DNA from 3 places in the Photobacterium sp. TLY01 genome. Region 2 is predicted to be linked to each of the others. Evidence: predicted binding sites of a transcription regulator. Region 2 holds the regulator's gene; each other region holds the start of a gene.
The links. The regulator CRP, encoded in region 2, controls carbon source genes, mostly activating them, when cyclic AMP is high. The targets are predictions, from matches to a motif close to TGTGANNNNNNTCACA.
Positions count from the first base shown of each region.

Region 1: LN341_RS06260 (ROK family protein) is a predicted target of CRP. The motif match lies at 3,239-3,254, and genes of this name have one in related genera.
Region 3: udp (uridine phosphorylase) is a predicted target of CRP. The motif match lies at 3,973-3,988, and genes of this name have one in related genera.

Region 1 covers NZ_CP090364.1:1,261,209-1,267,833, reverse strand. Annotated here, with positions in the region: gene bioA (adenosylmethionine--8-amino-7-oxononanoate transaminase) at 1-738, shown strand, start outside; gene LN341_RS06270 (LON peptidase substrate-binding domain-containing protein) at 868-1,437, shown strand; gene LN341_RS06265 (thiol-disulfide oxidoreductase DCC family protein) at 1,447-1,812, opposite strand; gene LN341_RS06260 (ROK family protein) at 1,934-3,151, opposite strand; gene queE (7-carboxy-7-deazaguanine synthase QueE) at 3,432-4,100, shown strand; gene LN341_RS06250 (hypothetical protein) at 4,308-6,625, shown strand, end outside.
Region 2 covers NZ_CP090364.1:266,549-273,173, forward strand. Annotated here, with positions in the region: gene astA (arginine N-succinyltransferase) at 1-161, shown strand, start outside; gene astD (succinylglutamate-semialdehyde dehydrogenase) at 179-1,636, shown strand; gene LN341_RS01255 (DUF1338 domain-containing protein) at 1,675-2,469, shown strand; gene LN341_RS01260 (hypothetical protein) at 2,543-2,752, opposite strand; gene crp (cAMP-activated global transcriptional regulator CRP) at 2,932-3,564, opposite strand; gene LN341_RS01270 (OsmC family protein) at 3,839-4,243, shown strand; gene LN341_RS01275 (YheU family protein) at 4,297-4,518, shown strand; gene LN341_RS01280 (phosphoribulokinase) at 4,645-5,514, shown strand; gene LN341_RS01285 (hydrolase) at 5,554-6,525, opposite strand; gene LN341_RS01290 (PLP-dependent aminotransferase family protein) at 6,537-6,625, opposite strand, start outside.
Region 3 covers NZ_CP090364.1:1,103,622-1,110,246, reverse strand. Annotated here, with positions in the region: gene treB (PTS trehalose transporter subunit IIBC) at 1-370, opposite strand, end outside; gene treR (trehalose operon repressor TreR) at 584-1,546, opposite strand; gene LN341_RS05580 (Card1-like endonuclease domain-containing protein) at 1,852-3,018, shown strand; gene udp (uridine phosphorylase) at 3,089-3,856, opposite strand; gene LN341_RS05570 (zinc/cadmium/mercury/lead-transporting ATPase) at 4,252-6,625, opposite strand, start outside.

The sequences.
Region 1 (6,625 bases), 990 kb from region 2:
CCTGAACTCGGTTTTCATGACACGTGGGATGAGCGTGACATTGCCGACTTCGCCGCCAAACTTGAGACCAACCATCAGGATATTGCCGCTGTCATCCTGGAACCTGTCGTTCAGGGCGCCGGAGGGATGCGCATCTACCATCCCACCTATCTGCGCCGTGTGCGCGAATTGTGCGACGTCTATGGTGTCCTGCTGATCGTCGATGAGATTGCAACCGGGTTTGGCCGCACAGGCAAACTGTTTGCCTGTGAACATGCCGGTATCAGCCCGGATATCATGTGTGTCGGCAAAGCACTGACCGGCGGTTATATGACCTTAGCGGCCACCCTGACCACCAAGCACCTGGCCGATACCGTGTGCAGTGGTGCCGCAGGCTGTTTCATGCACGGCCCGACCTTTATGGGCAATCCGCTGGCCTGCGCCGTCGCCAATGCCAGCCTGTCTTTGCTGGAAACGGGAGAATGGCAGCATCAGGTCAGCCGGATCGAAGCACAGCTGGCTGAATTACTGCCCGCGGTGGCGCAGTCAGACAAAGTGAAAGCCGTTCGATGGCTCGGGGCGATTGGTGTGGTGGAGTTGTATGAACCTGTGGACATGGTCCGGATACAGCAAAGTTTTGTAGACAATGGTGTCTGGATTCGTCCATTCGGTAAACTTATCTACATCATGCCACCATTTATCATTAGCAATCAGCAGCTTAACAAACTGATTTTCGCCATTTTACAATCATTGCATTAATATCGAAAAACAGACAGATCCTCATGTTTGACCAGATATACTCTATGTAAGAGTCATTATAAGGCCGTTCAGTATCCCAGCATCAGTCTGCGGCCTAAGACAAACATGCTGTCAGAAAGGCTAAGTATTATGCAGTTACCCCTTTTCCCGCTCAGGCTCTACGTCTTGCCGGGAGGCGTCAGTAAACTGAGAATCTTTGAGCCCCGTTATACCCGTTTAGTGACACTGGCGATGTCCTCAGGCGATGGTTTCGGCCTGTGTATGAAAGATGGTGATTCCCTGTGCCACTTCGGCACTCGGGTCGAAATCACAGATTTTGAACAGTTACCTGACGGATTACTGGGCATCACCATACGGGGCGTCGAAAAATTTGTCATTAATAATCACTGGCAGGAAAAAGACGGTCTGAGATTTGGTGAGGTCAGTGCCATCAGAAACTGGACACCCAGCTCGACGCGGTTCATCGACAAGCCCATCGCCAACAGCCTGGAAGCCTTGTTTGATGAATATCCTGATTATGCTGCGAATTACCCGGATCCTGATTTTTCCGATATGGCCTGGGTCTGCCAGCGATGGCTGGAAATACTGCCTTTAGAAACCAATCAAAAACAATGGTTTATGAGCAGAAATGATCATCGTGCTGCACTGTCGTTTCTGCACAATGTGATCGATGAAGAGCTCAGACACGACGATTTATAACGCAAGTGATCAACCTCGCCCCTCTCGGGCTAACCGCTGATCGACCATGCGGCGATAAACAGCGGATAATAGCTGCCGGATGCCGGGAAGCCCCATCAACCAGGCCACAGGCCGCAGCCACCAGATTTGCTTCAGCAGCAGTATGTAGGCATCCATTTCTTTGTGGACTGCGCCGTTGCAGTCCTGAACGTGCAGCTCTCTCAGCGCCTCAGAGGGCTCAATACCCATGGCTGCCAAGGCTTCATCTTTGCCGGTAATGTCGTACCATTCGACAAGATCCGGGTGCTTCCCCAGCCAGGACTCATACCATTTCCGGTCGCGGACACAGGTCGGGCAGGCGCCGTCATAAAACACAGTGATTTTGCTCGTTTTCATGAAGGTTCTCCTTGTCGCCGGGTGCTTACTTTCAGTCTGGCTGATCGTGAGTAATCAGCATAAAAAACGCAGCGAACGGGTCATTCGCTGCGTAATGCATTGCCGACTTTTCGGGCAGTGGCTAGCCTTCTTCAATCAGTTTCACCAGCAGATGACCGTCATACATCGCCTGCTTCACCAGCGCCGCAGCAGGCATGGTCGCCTGCGTGTAAAAACTGGTTTCTTCAATACGCAGATCCTGGCTATAAACCGGCAAAGACTGGCTCTTCACACATTCCATGATCGCAGGATACAACACAGATTTGGCCTGATTGAATTCACCGCCAATCAGTACTTTCTCAGGGTTGAACAGATTGACCATAATGGCAATCGCCCGGCCTAAGTGGAAACCCAGCTCAGTGATCACCTGATAAGCCAGCGGATCGCCCTGAACGGCAGCCTCGCAAATAGTCTCGATCGTCAGTTCTTTGCCGTATAAGGATGACGCCTCACCCAGGGCCAGACGGGATTTCACCTGCTGTCTGACGGCCTGCAGACTGGCAACCGTTTCCAGGCATCCTTTGTTGCCACAATAGCAGGGCAGGCCATCAGGCTGAATCTGAATATGGCCAAGCTCACCGATGTTTCCGATCCGGCCCTGCAGCACCTTGTTGTCCAGGATAATGCCCGCCCCGACACCATGATGAATGGAGATCAGAATAGAGTTCGCGACATCTTTGGCATTGCCGAACAATTGCTCAGCCAGTGCCCAGGAACGGGTATCGTTGCCGATAAACACCGGCAGGCCCGTCGCTTCATGAATTGCCGGGCCTAACGGCAAATCTTTCACCTCATAGTGCGGCATTTGCAGCACCATGCCTTTGTCGGAATTGACCAGACCCGGTAAAGACACCGCTATGGCAGTTATCCGATCCAACTGTTTCGCGTGGCGGGCAAAAAAGGATTCAATTTCATCCAGCAGCTTCTGCAACACATCATTTTGCGCCAGTTCTTCAATATCCTGCCGCTCTTCAAACAGAATATCGCCGCCCTGCTCATGCAAGGCGATCGTCAGGTAACCCCGACCAAGACGAATGCCTAAAAATTGCCAGCCATCATTATCGGGCACTAAGCCAATGGCCGGACGGCCACGGTTACCTGATTCCTGAATTTCTGCTTCTTTGATCAGATGCCCGTCAAACAGTTCGCGGGTGATTTTGGTGATACTGGCTGGCGCTAACTGGCTCTTTTTCGACAGCTCAATACGGGAAATAGGCCCATACTGATCGATAAGTTTGTAGACGCTTCCGGCATTGTTTCGTTTGATATGATCGATATGACCGGGTTGAGCGACATACATGCTCTGAATCCTCAAAGGTTAACGAATACGCAAGAAGTTGAATTTTTTTACTTTGCGAAGTAATTGTGAAGCCCCTTGTGCCAAGGACGTGAACCCAGTCACGACCCGCCTGTCCCTTTTGACCTTCGCTTTACCGGGCCGGGCAAACAAACCACATGATTGAAAGGTATGTGGTTCTAGAGACAAGGGCGCAGGGTTCTGACATAATACGCGCCCTTTGAGGTTCAGGGTATAAAAAACCCTTTTCGCGTTAACTTGCATGATTGTTTTGAGGTCAGCCGTGTACAAAATCAACGAAATCTTTGAAACCATCCAGGGTGAAGGTGTTTTCACAGGCGTGCCGGCTATCTTTGTCCGTCTGCAAGTCTGCCCGGTCGGCTGTGCCTGGTGTGACACGAAACAAACCTGGAGCGCCGAACCTCAGGATGAAGTGAACGTCGGCGCGATGCTTGCCAAACAGGGCGACTCTCCCAGCTGGACGGCTCTGGATGCCAGCGGCGTTGTCGACCTGCTGATTGAGCAGGGCTACACTGCAAGGCATGTCGTCATTACCGGTGGCGAACCTTGTCTGTATGACTTACGCCCGCTGACAGAACAGCTCGAAGCCAAGGGTTTCCGTTGCCAGATTGAAACCAGCGGGACTTACGAGGTACTGGCGACAGAGAATACCTGGGTGACGGTTTCTCCAAAAATTAACATGAAAGGCAAACTGCCGGTGCTGCCTGGTGCCCTGTCTCGCGCAAATGAAATCAAACATCCTGTCGGCACGCAAAAAGATATCGACCAGTTGGATGCGCTGTTAGTCGGTGTACCGCTACAGAGCAATGTCACCATCGCCCTGCAGCCCATCAGCCAGAAAGCCAGAGCCACCGAACTGTGCATTCAAACCTGCATTGCCCGTAACTGGCGTCTGTCTGTCCAGACACACAAATACCTGTCGATTGCCTGATTACGCTGACACTTCAGCCTGACCCGCATTTGGGTTGTCTCAATTCTTAGATGCCGTCTCAAGGGATGAGACGGCCCGTCGGGTTTTACATTTCCCTGCCTGCCGCTTACCTATACTCAGCCCAAACACCGAAACCAATCGGGCCACACATGACTGGCCTTGAGATTGGTACAACACGTGCTGCATTGAGTATTCAGGGGAAATGTTATGCGCACTTATCTGATGATTGGCCTGAGCCTGTTTCTGGCTGGCCTGCTTTCTGCGTGCGGTGGCGGCGGAGACGATGTGGGTATTCAACCTGCAGAACTGCCCCCCGTCAAAACCAAATTTACCGTCACGGTCGACCTGCCTGCGGGTTTGATGACCGCACAACAAGGCGTGAGCTGGCGCCCTGTCAGCCAGGCTTACGCAGCCACACCAGAGTTATATCAGGACAACTTTGCCGTCCTGTTTATTAATCAGCAGGGCAAAGTCATGGGTCAGGGTGACATCACCAGCTTTGCGATGACAGACGGCAACTACAGTATTGAAGCGCAGGTGCCCCTGCTGCTGCATGGCGTACTGGTGCTGGATCTCAACGGTGTGCCGCAATTTGCTATCGGTGATGACTTACCGACCAACCTTTTCATGACACCGTTAACCGACACAGAGATCGCCCTGTCCCTGAAAACCACCCTCGCCTACCGTGCGTTGATCAAACGGGTCGCCACAGACGGCCACTGGGGCATCTTCAGTGAAACTGTCAGTGACCCCAGTAATATCGATGTTCGCAATGCTGGCGATTTCGTCAATGAACTGGCAGATGAGCTGAGTGTCACCCTGATCCCCAAACTCGGCCTTAATGGCGTCAGCCTGAGCAATCTGATGTCGCTCAGCATCGTCAACGATATCCTTGAAGGCATCATGACCCGAAAATACACCGAGCTGACGGCGCAAAAAGACGAAATAGCCACCATCTTCAATTCGGGTTTCTGGCGCCTGGCCAGCCACAGCTCAAACACAGGCAGCACCCTGGAAGCTGACATGATGGACTACAACAGCCCGGATACCGCCACCAATGAAACCCGCCAGATCGACTGGCGCTGGACCAAAAACGGCGAGAGCGACATTTCGCTGACGGAAGATTTCACTTACCTCAGCGAACAGGGGCTGGTTCAGTTCGACAGCAAAGACGATGCGATCAAGGGCCAGATCCTGACCTCAAGCGGCTGGAAAGATCTGTACGAGTATTTCAAAGTGCTGATTTCTTCCAGCAGCACCGCCAGCATGACAGATGCCGGACTCGAAGAAGCCGATGGCCGCAACATCACCATGCGGGTCAACAGCTATTCACTGTCTGGTCTGAAAATGCATGATTTTCTCACCACCAAAGAAAACCATTTCATGACCCGTTACGTGCCCGCCGACACCACCTTTGGTGAAGCCGCCAAAGGCTACTATTTCACCTGGAATCCGGTGGCCACCCGAATGTTGCTGTGTAACACGCAGGTCGGTGGCGACGAATGCACTGTGGCGCCCAGAGACAATCCGACCGTTCCTTATACGTCCCTTGAGGACATGGTGTCGGTAGAAGGCGCTGGCAGTATTGAGCAGGTCAACGGTTATCATCTGACCGATAACGTGGTGGTGGAGTTAGTGCTGAATGGCACCCATCAGGCCAACTATTGGGTCAATGTCGGCGGTGATGACTGGATGGTGGTTGAAACCGGTATCTGGGGCGCGGTGTCTTCACTGGGCAAAGAGATGTTCCAGTTCGCCGTGCCTGATGTCATCAAACAGCTGGCGAACCACTATCCGTTTGATACGCCCTATTTATTTTTAGTCGTCGAACAAGGTGCGGTGCATCAGGGTCAGGCGATTCTGAAAGACACCGACTACCATTTCGCCGGCTTTAATCACGCCGCCAAAGAAGAGATTTATGCGGTCACTTCCCGTGACAATCTGCCGGCTTTTGGCGACTGCAGCTTTGGTAATACTTCCCCGGCCACTGAAGATCAGTTCCTCAATTCCGTGACCGAATGTGGCGGCGATGAGCGTTTCGTCACCGACAGCGTCAACAGCCTGGTTGATCAGCATCTGGTGCAAATCTCCACTGACCCGGGCTCGCTGGGCGAGCTGGAAACCCTGATCCTGAAAAGCGACAACACCTGGGAGTATTACCTCAATACCGTCTTGCAACCGGGCAGCAGCAACCGCAGCTGGCAGTTAAATGACAACGGCTTTCTGCGCCTGACTGAAAACAGCAATGATACCTTCAGCGATTACCAGCTCTGGGCGCTCACCCACAAGAAATATCAGGATCGGCCGATTCTTGCCGTCAAGTATTTCAGCCAGACCGACATCGGCGGAGCCAACACCAGTGTGATTGACAACCTGATGACCAAGCAATATGTCCCTGACACCCTGGTTGCCTGCACGGCCAGCGATTCTGGCTGGAACAGCGGAACACAAATGCCTGCAACGGCACGCACCAGGGCAGCCTTCACCAGTCAGGCGGCCAGCTGCACCGTCAGCTGGGAAGGCAG
Region 2 (6,625 bases):
CGCATAATTACATCATCAGTAATACCCGTTTTGCCGGTTTCCGTGCAACGGTTGGTAAAGCGGCACTGGATGGTGAACGTAATCTGGCCATCATTTCTCCGGAAATGGCCAAGGTGTTAGAAGTGAAAAACGGGGATCAGGTTCGCCTGATTGCTCAATAACTAGGGTGGAATACAAGATGACACAATGGATTGCAGGTAACTGGCAAGCCGGTCAGGGTGAAGCGATGCAATCGCTGAATCCATTCAGCGGTGAAGTGATCTGGGAAGGTAAGAGTGCTACAACCGAGCAGGTTGAGCAGGCTGTGGCCAGTGCGCGTCAGGCGCTGATGACCTGGCGTCATACCCGACTGGAAGAGCGTCAGGCGATCGTTGAGCGCTTCGCTGCCCTGGTCAAAGACAACAGCGAGCACATTGCCCGCACAATCGCTGAAGAAACCGGTAAACCGCTGTGGGAAACGCGCACTGAAGCTGGCGCCATGGTGGGTAAGATTGCCATTTCTCTGCGTGCTTACAATGAGCGTACCGGCGAGCGTGAAAAAGACGTCGCGGGCACCAAAGCCGTCCTGCGTCACCGTCCGCTGGGCGTGATGGCGGTATTCGGGCCGTATAATTTCCCGGGTCACCTGCCTAACGGTCACATTGTTCCTGCGCTGCTGGCGGGGAACACTGTGGTGTTCAAACCTTCGGATCTGACACCAAAAGTCGCGGAAGAAACCGTCAAACTGTGGGAACAGGCGGGTTTGCCTGCCGGTGTACTGAACCTGGTTCAGGGCGCGCGGGCGACCGGTGAAGCGCTGGCGCAGTCGGCCGGTATCGACGGCCTGCTGTTTACCGGTAGTGCCAATACCGGTCATATCCTGCACCGTCAGTTTGCCGGTCAGCCGGGCAAAATGCTGGCGCTGGAGATGGGCGGCAACAACCCGATGGTCATCTCCAAGGCCTATGGCGATCTGAAATCCACTGTATACACCATCATCCAGTCGGCTTTCATCAGTGCCGGCCAGCGTTGTACCTGTGCCCGCCGCCTGTACGTGCCAGAAGGCGCGGAAGGGGACGCCCTGATTGCAGCACTGGTCGAAGCGACCAAAGCCATCAATGTGGACGGCCCGTTTGCCGAGCCGCAGCCGTTTATGGGACCGCAAATTTCTGTCGCCGCCGCGGACAACATTATTGCCGCGCAGGAGCGTCTGCTTGCTATGGGTGGTGAATCTCTGCTGAAAGCCGCGCGTGGCCAGGGCGCTGTCGTCACGCCTGGGATTATCGAAGTCAGCAAGATTGCCGAATTGCCGGACGAAGAATATTTCGGTCCGCTGCTGCAGGTGGCGCGTTACCAGGAGCTGCCTCAGGCGGTCGAGATGGCCAACAACACCCGTTATGGCCTGTCGGCCGGTCTGGTCTCGACTGATGACAGTGAGTGGGAATATTTCATCGATCATATCCGTGCGGGCGTCGTCAACCGTAACCGCCAGTTGACCGGTGCCAGCGGCGATGCGCCGTTCGGTGGTCCGGGTGCCTCGGGCAACCTGCGTCCGAGTGCGTACTACGCTGCGGATTACTGTGCTTACCCGATGGCATCGATGGAAGGTGAGGCAACCGAACTGCCGGCACAACTGTCGCCAGGAATTCAACTGTAACTCATACATAACCCGTATTTTCGAAGGGGAACCGCATCATGGAAAGAGTGGAAAAATTGTTTGATGCCCTGTGGCAGGACTTTACGACCCGTCTGTGCCCGTCAGCGGCGCAGGTGCACGATCTGCTGACAGAGGAAGAGCCTCTGCAAAACGATCATATTGCGCTGCGCACCTTTAATCTGCCGGGTGTCAGTCTGGATGTTCTGGCGGCACCGTTTATCGCCATTGGTTACAAGCCGTGCGGCACCTACCATTTCGAGCAGAAGAAACTGTACGCTGAGCACTTCGAGCACCCGAATCCGGCTGCCCCGAAAGTGTTTATCAGTGAACTGCTGGTCGGTCAGTGCTCTGCCCAATTGCAAAACACGGTGCGTGCGCTGGTCAAGCAGATCCCTGAGGGTGCAATGAAGGATGCGTCCTTCCTCTATGGCGGCCGTTTGTGGGAGCTGGACTTTGCAACCTATGAAATGCTGGCTGCGGAAAGCGAGTATGCCGGTTGGGTTGCCGCCCACGGTTACGGTGCCAATCACTTTACCGTGAGCGTCAATCAGCTGGAGCAGTTTACCGAAGTGGCGGCAGTGAACAGCCTGCTGCGGCACAACGGGTTCAGCATCAATGAATCTGGCGGTGAGGTGAAGGGCAATCCGGAAGTGATGCTGGAGCAATCCTCGACCATGGCGGATCGTGTGGATGTGTCCTTTACTGATGGCGTACGCACCATTCCTGGCGGTTTCTATGAGTTCGCCAAGCGCTATCCGCAGGCAGACGGGGAGCTTTATCCGGGCTTTGTCGAAGCGTCAGCCGATAAAATCTTCGAAAGTACCAATATGTGATTCAGCCATGCTGAAATGCACGTAAAACAGCGGCCTTCGGGTCGCTGTTTTTTTATGTCTGAAATGCCTGATGTCAGTGCTGCTGATCCAAGGGCAGCATCCAGGCCTCGTTGTCACGACTCAAGATGCCCGAGTGCAGACCGGATTCTTGCTCCAGTAACTGGCGCGGCGACTGAAACCCTGTCATTTCTACTGATGCTGTCAGGAAACGGCCCAGAGTGACCACAGGACGGGGCGGCACCTGGCTGTGCTGCGCATTCGGGGCAAAACGTTCGATATCCATATCACTACATCCACATAAAACTGATATGCCAAATGTAGCAGTAGGATGCAGGAAGGCAACTGAAAAACTGTGAGGTCACTAGAGGAACCTGATGTAAAGCGGGTCCGGAGATTCAAATGCAAGAAAAGCCGCACAGGCGGCTTTTCTGATACTCACAATGGCTGCATCACAGCAGGTGATCAGCGTGTGCCGTAAACCACGATGGTTTTACCGTGGGCAGAAATCAGGTTCTGCTCTTCCAGCATCTTCAGGATGCGGCCAACGGTTTCACGGGAGCAGCCAACAATCTGACCGATTTCCTGACGGGTGATTTTGATTTGCATCCCGTCCGGGTGAGTCATCGCATCTGGCTGTTTGGCCAGATTCAGCAGTGTCTGGGCAATACGACCGGTCACATCCAGGAACGCCAGGTCGCCAACTTTCTGGCTGGTGACTTGCAGACGGCGCGCCATCTGCGCAGACAGGCGCATCAGAATGTCCGGGTTGACCTGAATCAGCTGGCGGAATTTCTTAAAGGAAATCTCAGCCACTTCACATGGTGTTTTTGCACGAACCCAGGCAGTACGCTCCTGGCCTTCTTCAAACAGGCCAAGCTCACCGATGAAGTCGCCCTGGTTGAGGTAGGACAGAATCATCTCTTTGCCTTCTTCGTCCTTGATAAGAACGGCAACGGAGCCTTTAACAATGTAGTAGAGGGTCTCCGCTTTCTCGCCAGCGTGGATCAGTGTACTCTTTGAAGGGTACTTATGAATGTGGCAATGAGAAAGGAACCACTCCAAGGTTGGATCTGTTTGCGGTTTACCTGGAACCATATTACTAACTTCCTCTGCAGTGTGTTGCCCAACAACGTCATTCCTTGAATTGGTGTTGGGTATAACAATATCATTGTTTGCCAACTAGGATATTCAGTCAACGGCTGGGCTGCAAGCGCATGTGAACATTCAGTCCAAGAGTTTAACTTTTTTCGGCACGCATTGCTTGATATTGGGTGACGATAAATGCACATTTTGGACGCATTACTGTGCACATGATCACACAGTTGTGACTTAGTTTTTAAATGCGGGTTTGAGGAGTAAGGAGCATCGCATGCAATCACGTGTTAAATGGGTAGAAGGTTTGACTTTTGTCGGCCAGTCAAACTCGGGCCACAGTGTGGTCATGGACGGTAACGGCGGCAAAACGGCGCCGAGTCCGATGGAACTGGTGCTAATGGCGGCTGGCGGTTGCAGCTCTGTCGATGTGGTTGACGGCCTGAAAAGTGCCGGTCAGGCCATCACCGCCTGTGAAGCCAACATCACCTCAGAGCGCCGCGAGCAGGCACCGCGTTATTTCACCTCCGCCAATCTGCATTTCGTGGTGACCGGTCATGATCTGGATGACGCGCTGGTGGCCAAAGCGGTTGGTGATTCGCTGGAAAAATACTGCTCTGTGTGCCTGATGCTGGGTAAAGGGGTCACCCTGACCCATTCTTATGAAATCGTCGCCGCTTAAGGGTGGTTCGGGAAAGCCGTACCGGTTTTCCCACTTATTTTTCGGTGAGCAGTATGATCGTTCCCTGGCAAGAATTAGACCCCGAGACACTCAATAACCTGATCGAGCATTTTGTGCTGCGTGAAGGCACGGATTATGGCGACCGGGAGCTGAGTCTGGCCCAGAAAGTGGCCAAAGTCAGACAGCAACTGGATAACGGAGAGGCAGTGATTCTGTTCTCGGAACTGCACGAAACGGTTGATATTAAACTGCGCCGGTCACTTCGCACAGAATAAAGCTGCCATAATGAAAAGCGGCAGCAGAAAACGGAAGCTGGCGCTGACTGGCAGGGCTGCAAGCTTGACTGCTTGCATTCACCCTGTTAATAACTGATTCCGTTAGGATTAACGACAAGGTATGTCATGTCTGCAAAACACCCGATCATTGCAGTAACAGGTTCCTCCGGAGCAGGGACGTCCACCACCTCGGAAGCCTTCCGTAAAATGTTTAACATGCTGAACATTCATGCGGCCTGGCTGGAAGGAGACAGTTTCCACCGGTTCACCCGACCTGAAATGGATGTGGAGATCCGCAAAGCCAAAGAGCAAGGCCGTCATATCAGCTATTTTGGCCCGCAGGCCAACGATTTTGCTCAGTTGGGCAACTTTTTCCGCCAGTATGGCGAAGATGGCAGCGGCAAGTTTCGCCGTTACCTGCACACCTTTGACGAGGCGGTGCCCTATAACCAAATGCCGGGTACATTCACCCCCTGGCAGGATCTGCCGGAAAATACTGATCTGCTGTTTTATGAAGGGCTCCATGGCGGTGTTGTGGACGGCGATGTCAACGTGGCGCAGCATGTCGATTTGCTGATTGGCATGGTGCCGATTGTCAACCTGGAATGGATCCAGAAAATCGTCCGCGATACCCGGGATCGCGGCCATTCCCGTGAGGCGGTGATGGAGTCGATTGTCCGCTCAATGGATGATTACCTCAATTACATCACGCCACAGTTTTCCCGGACCCATATCAACTTTCAGCGGGTGCCGACCGTGGATACCTCAAATCCGGTCAGTGCCAAAGCGATCCCCAGTCTGGACGAGAGTTTTGTGGTGATCCGTTTTCGCGGTATCAAGAACGTGGATTTCCCCTATCTGCTGGCGATGATCCAGGGCTCTTTTATGTCGCGCCACAATACATTGGTGGTGCCGGGCGGTAAAATGAGCTTTGCAATGGAGCTGATCATGCGACCGCTGATCCAGCAATTGATTGATACCGGTAAGATAGGTTAAGCGAGATAAAATAACGCCTGAGTTCAGGCGTTATTTTTTTTATGCGCCCAGTTTATCCCGAAACCAGGCCGGCACTGTGTGATCCAGCCAGAAGACCGGTTCCCGCCAGGTGCCGCTGATAAAGCCGACGTGGCCGCCATGTCGGGTCAGATGATAATCAATGTGCGCTGGCAGAGGCTGTCTGGGGATCACGGCCTCAGTCATAAAAGGGTCATCGGCAGCATGAATCACCCGCAGTGGCGTTTTCACCTGAGACAGCTTACCCAGCCCGCTACAGCGCTGGTAATAGTCCTCTGCATTACTGAAACCGTGTAAGGGTGCAGTGACGGCATCGTCAAACTGGCGCAGCGAACGGAGCGCTGTGATCTGCTCACTCTGAAATGGCAGTACCTCGGGTAAGACGGCCATTTTTTTCAGCATATTCTTCTTCATGGAACCCAGCAGGTAACGCTGGTAGACCCGCGAAAATCCTTGCTGTATCCGGTCGGAACAGGCCGCCAGATCCAAAGGTGGTGAGATGACCTGAGCGGCAGTAAGCTCAGAGACTTCACCGGTTTCAGCAAGATAATTGACCAGCATATTTCCCCCCAGTGAGACACCGACGGCCAGCAGCGGATTGTGAGGAAAACGTTCCCGAAGATGCCGGATGAAGAAGGTGGCATCTGAGGTTTCCCCTGAATGATAGCTTCTCGGCTGGCGGTTCACTTCGCCGCTGCAGCCGCGAAAATGCATCATCACGCCCAGCCAGCCCTGCTGCCTGGCAGCAAACAGCAGGCTGTGGGCGTAGGGGCTGCGAAAACTGCCTTCCAGACCGTGAAAGAGGATCATGACAGGGCTCTGTGCCGGGTGGTGAGAGGGCGTATCGGTCCAGACCAGATCGAGGAAATCATCATCCGGGGTCAGAATACGCTCTGTTAGCGGCTCGAACTGCGCCTGACGGCGAATCATCCGCGGCAGAATGGTTTGTAGATGGGCGTTACGCAGGCCAGCGGCAGGCTCAAAATGATACATCGGCTTCTTCCTCACAGCGGAAAATCAGGATATGGCTCCTGAGCCAGCAGCTCAGCCAGGATCGCCAGACCTTGTTCAAGTTTATCATGACTGTGCGGCG
Region 3 (6,625 bases), 840 kb from region 2:
CGGTGATAATGGCTGGCAGCAGGGGGACAAAGATTTCAGCCAGGTGAGAAATACCGCGCTCCAGCAAGCTCATATTCTGGCGGGCCGCGACCTTTGCCTCGTCTTTACTGACCGCTTTATCACCGAGCATCGCATTCAGTTGCTTATAGACCTGGTCAACTTCAGTACCAATCACCACCTGAAATTGTCCGGCGTTGGTAAAACAACCTTTCACCATGGGAATGGTTTCCAGCTCCGGCACACTCGCCGCTGCCGGGTCTTTCAGGACAAACCGCAACCGGGTCAGGCAGTGGCTGACACTGACGATGTTTGCCTCGCCGCCGATTCTGGCGACCAGCTGCTCTATCTGCTGCTTCTCTATTTTACTCATGCCAATATCCGTCTAAGTCGTAAGGTACACAGGGTGTTGTTATTGTTTCTTCTATTATGGGAATGTTCCCAACCAACAAGCCCAATGATGAACCCGATAGCAAACATTGAAAATGGGAATGTTCCCATTTTGTGTTTCAGCTCACGAAGCGTGTCATTTTATTCAGAATAGACGTTAAACGGGAAAGATGTGCCTGAATACTCAGGCACACAATCAGACGGGCAGGCAGGACCGCTGCACCAGATGCGTAATCTTGGCATCCTGGCGGAGGTGTTGTAACAGCAGATCGGCAGCGCACTGACCCGCGTCAAAATATCCGGGATCGACACTGAAGGTATTGGGAAACATAAACCGCAGCAGATCTGTTGCCCCGACGCCAGACACCAGGACATCGGTCCGGTTTAACTCTTGCAGCCTTTTCGCCACACCCATCGCCAGGGTATCACTGGCACAGACAATGGCCTGAGTCTGAGCAGAAAGCACGGCGTCTGTTAATGTGTAAGCACTGTCATAGCTGAGCTCGCCGGTTCGATAACACGGCTCAATGTGCTGCTGCGCGCAGACATCCAGATAAGCGTCCAGACGCAACTGTCCTGTTGTCCGGTCGGCAGGGTCAACGCCAATATAACTGACATGCTTCATGCCCTTGCTGGTGAGCTGATCCATTGCCAGGGTTATCATCCCCTTGTTGTCATAACTGACAGATGAGACAGAATCGGTATCAACGGCAATCACAACCGCACGCTGTGCAAAGCTATCTAAAATCGCGCAGTCGAATCCGGAAAAACCAAAGACAATGACACCGTCGACATTGCGCTTTTCCAACACCGCGATATGCTCGCGGGTCTTATCATTACAAAACTGGCTTTCCATGATCACGGCATCATAATCAGCCGCATAGATAACTTCCAGAATCCCCCGTACCGCTTTATTTTCTGACGGTGAATCCAGCCGCGACACAAGAATCCCAATGACCCTGCTGTTCCCGCCGCGCATTGATTGTGCTGACTTGGACGGTACATAGCCGGATTCACGGATCACCTGGGTCACTTTTTCACGTGTGGCCGGCTTCACCCGCGGGTCCTGTGTCAGTACCCTGGAGACGGTTGATTTACCCACACCAGCCAGTTTAGCAATATCGAGAATGGTCAGTTTTTGTGACGGTTTTTGTGTCATCGCGCCCTCAGTTCAATGCATCCCCGGGAAAAGGGCTTTACGTCCACAACCTGTATCAAGGCAGTATTGTCACAGTCTCAGAGACAAATGCAATGCCTTTATACCGCAACATCCCCTCACACAAAAAATGCAGCAAATTGACAATGCGCCAACAAAAACGGCTGAGATATCCGATACTTTCTTTAAGTGCTTGAAATAAGTTTTTCTTGCACCCATATCAAATAAACATTGGCTCACTTTCTGGTGTCGGCCGTTTCAGGCTCTCGGTTTATTGCCGGTATCAGCCGAAGTACAAAAGGATAATTATGATTACTCATGTTGGCATTATCGATCAGGACCCGGTCAGGCTGATCACTTCCCTTTTAGACCACGGTGTTCCGGCCGGAAAGATGATTTTTATCGGCACAGAAGCGCAACAGGAAACGTATGAGCGGCTGAGCTCGATCCTGATCCCCCGCGATATTGAAACTGAATTTTTCACCATTCCCGATTCCATCAATATTACAACCCTTCGCCAGCGACTGAATGAACTGGCAACCCGTTTAAAAGAGTCAAACAGCGAAGTTTGGTTTAATGCCAGTTGCGGCCTTCGCCACCGCTTGCTGTCTGCCTATGAGGTGTTCAGGAGCTACCAATGGCCGATTTATGTCATTGAGCCCTACAGTGATGAGATGTGCTGGCTGTACCCGGCCGGCCGGGAGCAACAGCAGGTTGAAGACCGTATTCAGCTCACCGATTACCTGACGATCTTTGGCGCCCGGGCTGAACTGCCGGAAACGACAGTCCCGGAAGCGCTCAATCAGCAACTCTGGGATCTGGGTCAACGCTGGGCAAGCTCAGCGCTGGAACTTGGCCCGGGACTGGCAACACTGAACTATCTGGCAACGACCTGCCGCAAGGAACAAAAACTGGATGTGGCACTGAGCGACAAACAGCAAGGTTATAAAGAGCTGGCTTTGCTGATTAATGACTTGCAGGAAACCGGTCTGGCAAGTTACGACAACGGCATTCTGACGTTCAAACACGAAGAAGCCCGCCGTTTTGCCAACGGTGAGTGGCTGGAGAATCTGGTCCACAGCACAGTGCGGGCCATTCAGGGTAAGCTGCCAACCATACAGGACCACTCGCTGGGCGTTCAGGTATATCGCCAGATTGGTGAGCGGGAAGTCCGTAATGAACTGGACGTCGCCACTGTCGTGAATAACAAACTGCATATCATTGAGTGTAAAACCAAAGGGATGCGCGACGATGGCGATGATACCCTCTACAAGCTGGAATCCCTGCGAGATTTATTGGGCGGCCTGCAGGCGCGTGCCATGCTGGTGAGTTTCCGTCCGCTGCGTCACCATGATCTGATACGGGCTGAAGATTTAGGACTGGCTATCATAGGTCCGGACCAGCTGGGTGAGCTGGAGCAACACCTGCATACCTGGTTCAAAGCGGCTGGCGGCCAGGCCAACCGGCTGTTGTAATCATCTTTCAGCAGAGATAAAAAAACCGATGCTCAGGCATCGGTTTTTCTTTGCTGTTTCTGACAATGAATTACTTGTTCAGCATACGACGAGCAGCGTCCACAACCACACGGATTGCACGTGCTTCTGTTTCTTTCAGCGTGGTATGATCCGGCGTTTCTTTCTGAGTCCGGTTGATAATCACACCCGCCACACAACCGGCACGCAGACCCGAGCTGGCACACATGGTCAGCAAAGTGGCTGATTCCATTTCAAAATTCAGCACACCCATCTCCTGCCATTCCTGCATGGAGCCCTGGAAACGGCGCACCACGCGACCAGAGAATGTGTCGTAACGCTCCTGCCCCGGATAAAAAGTATCACTGGACGCGGTTACACCTGTGTGAACAGCAGTGTCTTCTGCGTCACAGGCTTCTTTCATCGCCGTCGCCACCTCAAAATCAGCCACAGCCGGGAATTCCATCGGCGCAAAGTGCAGGCTGGCACCATCAAGACGCACAGAGCCAGTGGTCACTATCATGTCACCCACATTGATATGCGGCTGAATTGCACCCGTTGTCCCGACACGCAGGAAAGTCCGCACTCCCAGCTGAGCCAGCTCTTCAACAGCAATCGACGTTGACGGGCCACCGATACCGGTTGAACAGACCACAACAGACTTGCCATCCAGCTTTGCGCGATACAGGGTATATTCACGGGCGCTGTTCAAAAACTCAGGCTCATCCATCAGGTTGGCAATTTTCTCAACACGCGCCGGATCGCCGGGAATAATGGCAATTTCAGCGCCCTGAAGATCAGCTTTCGTTACACCCAGGTGGAATACCGCGGTCTCAGACATAATTCAATCCTTCATTGTTTAGCTCACTGTATGTGGCCGATTATCTTATTGGGATCTTATTCAACAACTTGAACTCTTAATACCCGCTAACCATAGCTGATCACCGCCACCATATTAGTGATTTTAATCACATTAAACGGATGTGATAATGCAACAGAAACATTAAAACAGATCATTTGTCACACTAGTATGCAACCTGGATGATAATTCCAATTGCCGGTCTGCGTGAAACAGGTGACTGCTCAGCCTTGTCCTTCATCTTGCTGACGCTTAATTGAAGCAATCAATCTCACTGATTGCTATCTTTACACTCCGCATCAAGAAAAGGCTCAAGCCTGCGCTTAAGCCTTCTGATTGTCGCTCTGCCTCAGCCTGAGTGTCGGACCAGAGTCAAATTACGCATCCGGTTTAAACCGCAGCAACCTCAGCGCATTGACAGTCACCAGCGCAGTGGCGCCGCTGTCTGCCAGAACGGCAACCCAAAGCCCCGTCCAGCCCAGTAAGGTGGTGATCAAAAAGATCAACTTCAGACCCAGAGCCAGACTGATGTTCTGACGGATATTCGCCAGTGTCATCCGTGACAGGGCAATCATGTCCGGTAGTTCGTTCAGACGATTATGGGTCAGTGCCGCATCAGCAGTTTCCAGCGCAACATCCGTACCGCTTCCCATCGCAATCCCAACACTGGCCATTTTCATCGCCGGCGCATCATTAATACCATCGCCCACCATGGCCACTTGATAGTCACGACTCCACTGCGCCACTTCCGTCACTTTATCTTCAGGTAACAAGCCAGCCCGAAAATCAACACCGACTTCAGAAGCAATCGCTTTGGCTGCCCGCCCATTATCACCGGTTAACATCACACTGCGAATGCCCAGCGCTTTGAGCCTGCCGACAGCCACCTGAGCGTCCTCACGCAGATTATCCCGCCAGGCAATCAGCCCAACCGGTACGCTATTGCGCAGCACAACCCCCAGGGTTTTACCTTGATCACTCAGGCTGTCGATGTCAGCCTGATAGGAGGACGTTATCTGACTGGGATTATCGAGACGGTCCGGGGCAAGAAGATGGATGACAGTGCCATCAACTTCCCCCTGTATTCCGCGACCAGGCAGTGCCTTGCGGTTTTCCGCATGTGGGATCGACAGCTCCTGGCCACGCGCCTTGTCGATCACAGCCTGTGCCAGCGGATGTAAGGAGCCGGTTTCGATCGCTGCTGCTTCGCTCAGTAGTCTTTTTTCATCCCCTTGCCAGACAAGCACATCGGTTACCCGCGGTTTACCCTGGGTTAAAGTGCCTGTCTTATCAAACGCGACAACCTGCGTCTGACCTAATTGCTCCAGGGCCGCACCGCCCTTAATCAGGGCGCCGCGACGCGCCGCGGCAGCCAGCCCCGAAGTGATCGCTGCCGGGGTTGAGATCACCAAAGCACAAGGGCAGGCAATCAAGAGTAATGTCAGTCCTTTATACAGCCACTCATCCCAGGACAGACCCAAAAGTACAGTCGGTACAAGGACAATCAGTGCCGCGAGCACAATCATCGCGGGTGTATACCAGCGGCTGAAGCGATCAATAAAGCGTTCTATCGGTGCTTTACTGGCTTCTGCGTTTTCAATCAGGTGCAGGATGCGGTCGATGGCATTTTGCCCCTGTTCAGATTCAACTGTCACCCGCACCAGATGATCGACCGACAGTGAACCGGCAAGAATGCGCTCGCCTGCAAAACGCTCTACAGGCACGGATTCTCCGGTTAATGCACTTTCATCAAAGCTGGCAGCTTTATCCAGCAATATGGCATCCGCCGGCAGCCGGCCGCCCGGCGCCAGTTCAATCACATCGCCGGGGCGGAGTTGATCCGCGGCAACTTCACGTAACTGGCCATCGGGATCAACCCGCATCGCCGTCTCCGGCACCAATGCCATGAGGGCTTTTACCCCGCTGCGGGCACGGGCAGACGCATAGCCTTCAAGCTGTTCACCAATCAGAAACAGCAGTAATACCATGGCTGCCTCAGCTGTTTCTCCCAGATAAAGCGCACCAACAGCAGCCACACTCATCAGGGTTTCAATAGAAAATGGCGAACCATTTCTGGCAAGTTGCGTGGCTTTACGCACGATCGGAATTAATCCCACCACAGTCGTGGCTGAGAAGGCAATCAGCCCCAAGGTGTCAGACTGAGTTGAGATGACATAAGACACAAATACCATGGCAGCCGTTAGCGCGAGCATGCCATAGGTCTGCATGAATCCCGGTGCCGGCTCATCCTTGCTCCGTTGTGACCGGCGCAATGGGAAGCCCGTTGCTTTGGCTGTGGCCTCCACCTGAGGCATCAGGTGTGATGTGATGCCGGCGACCACCAGCTTTTCTGTCGCAAAGATCACCGAAGCCTGCTCGACACCATCAATGGCAAGAATGGCTTTTTCCAGCTTGGCGGCACAACTCGGACAATCCATGCCCTGCACCTGCCAGCTAAAACGAGAAACAGATTCAGATTCAGTACGTTGCTGAGAGGCCGCGTTTTTTGCCTGCGTGGATTCCCGGTCGGTATCGCGGGGGATATCTGCTGTCTCGGGAGAAGTGGCGGCAGAGCCTGACGGCGTGGTATGAGGGGTAATTTTACGGATATCGGCCAAAGCTGCCGCCTGCACGCTATCGGGTTGTGCTGACAAGATAGCGCGTGGCCGGGCGGGGTCGCTTTCTTCACTGCCTCCGGAATCGCACGCTCCCTCACAGCAACTTGCAGCGACAGACGCGGACAGACAGCCT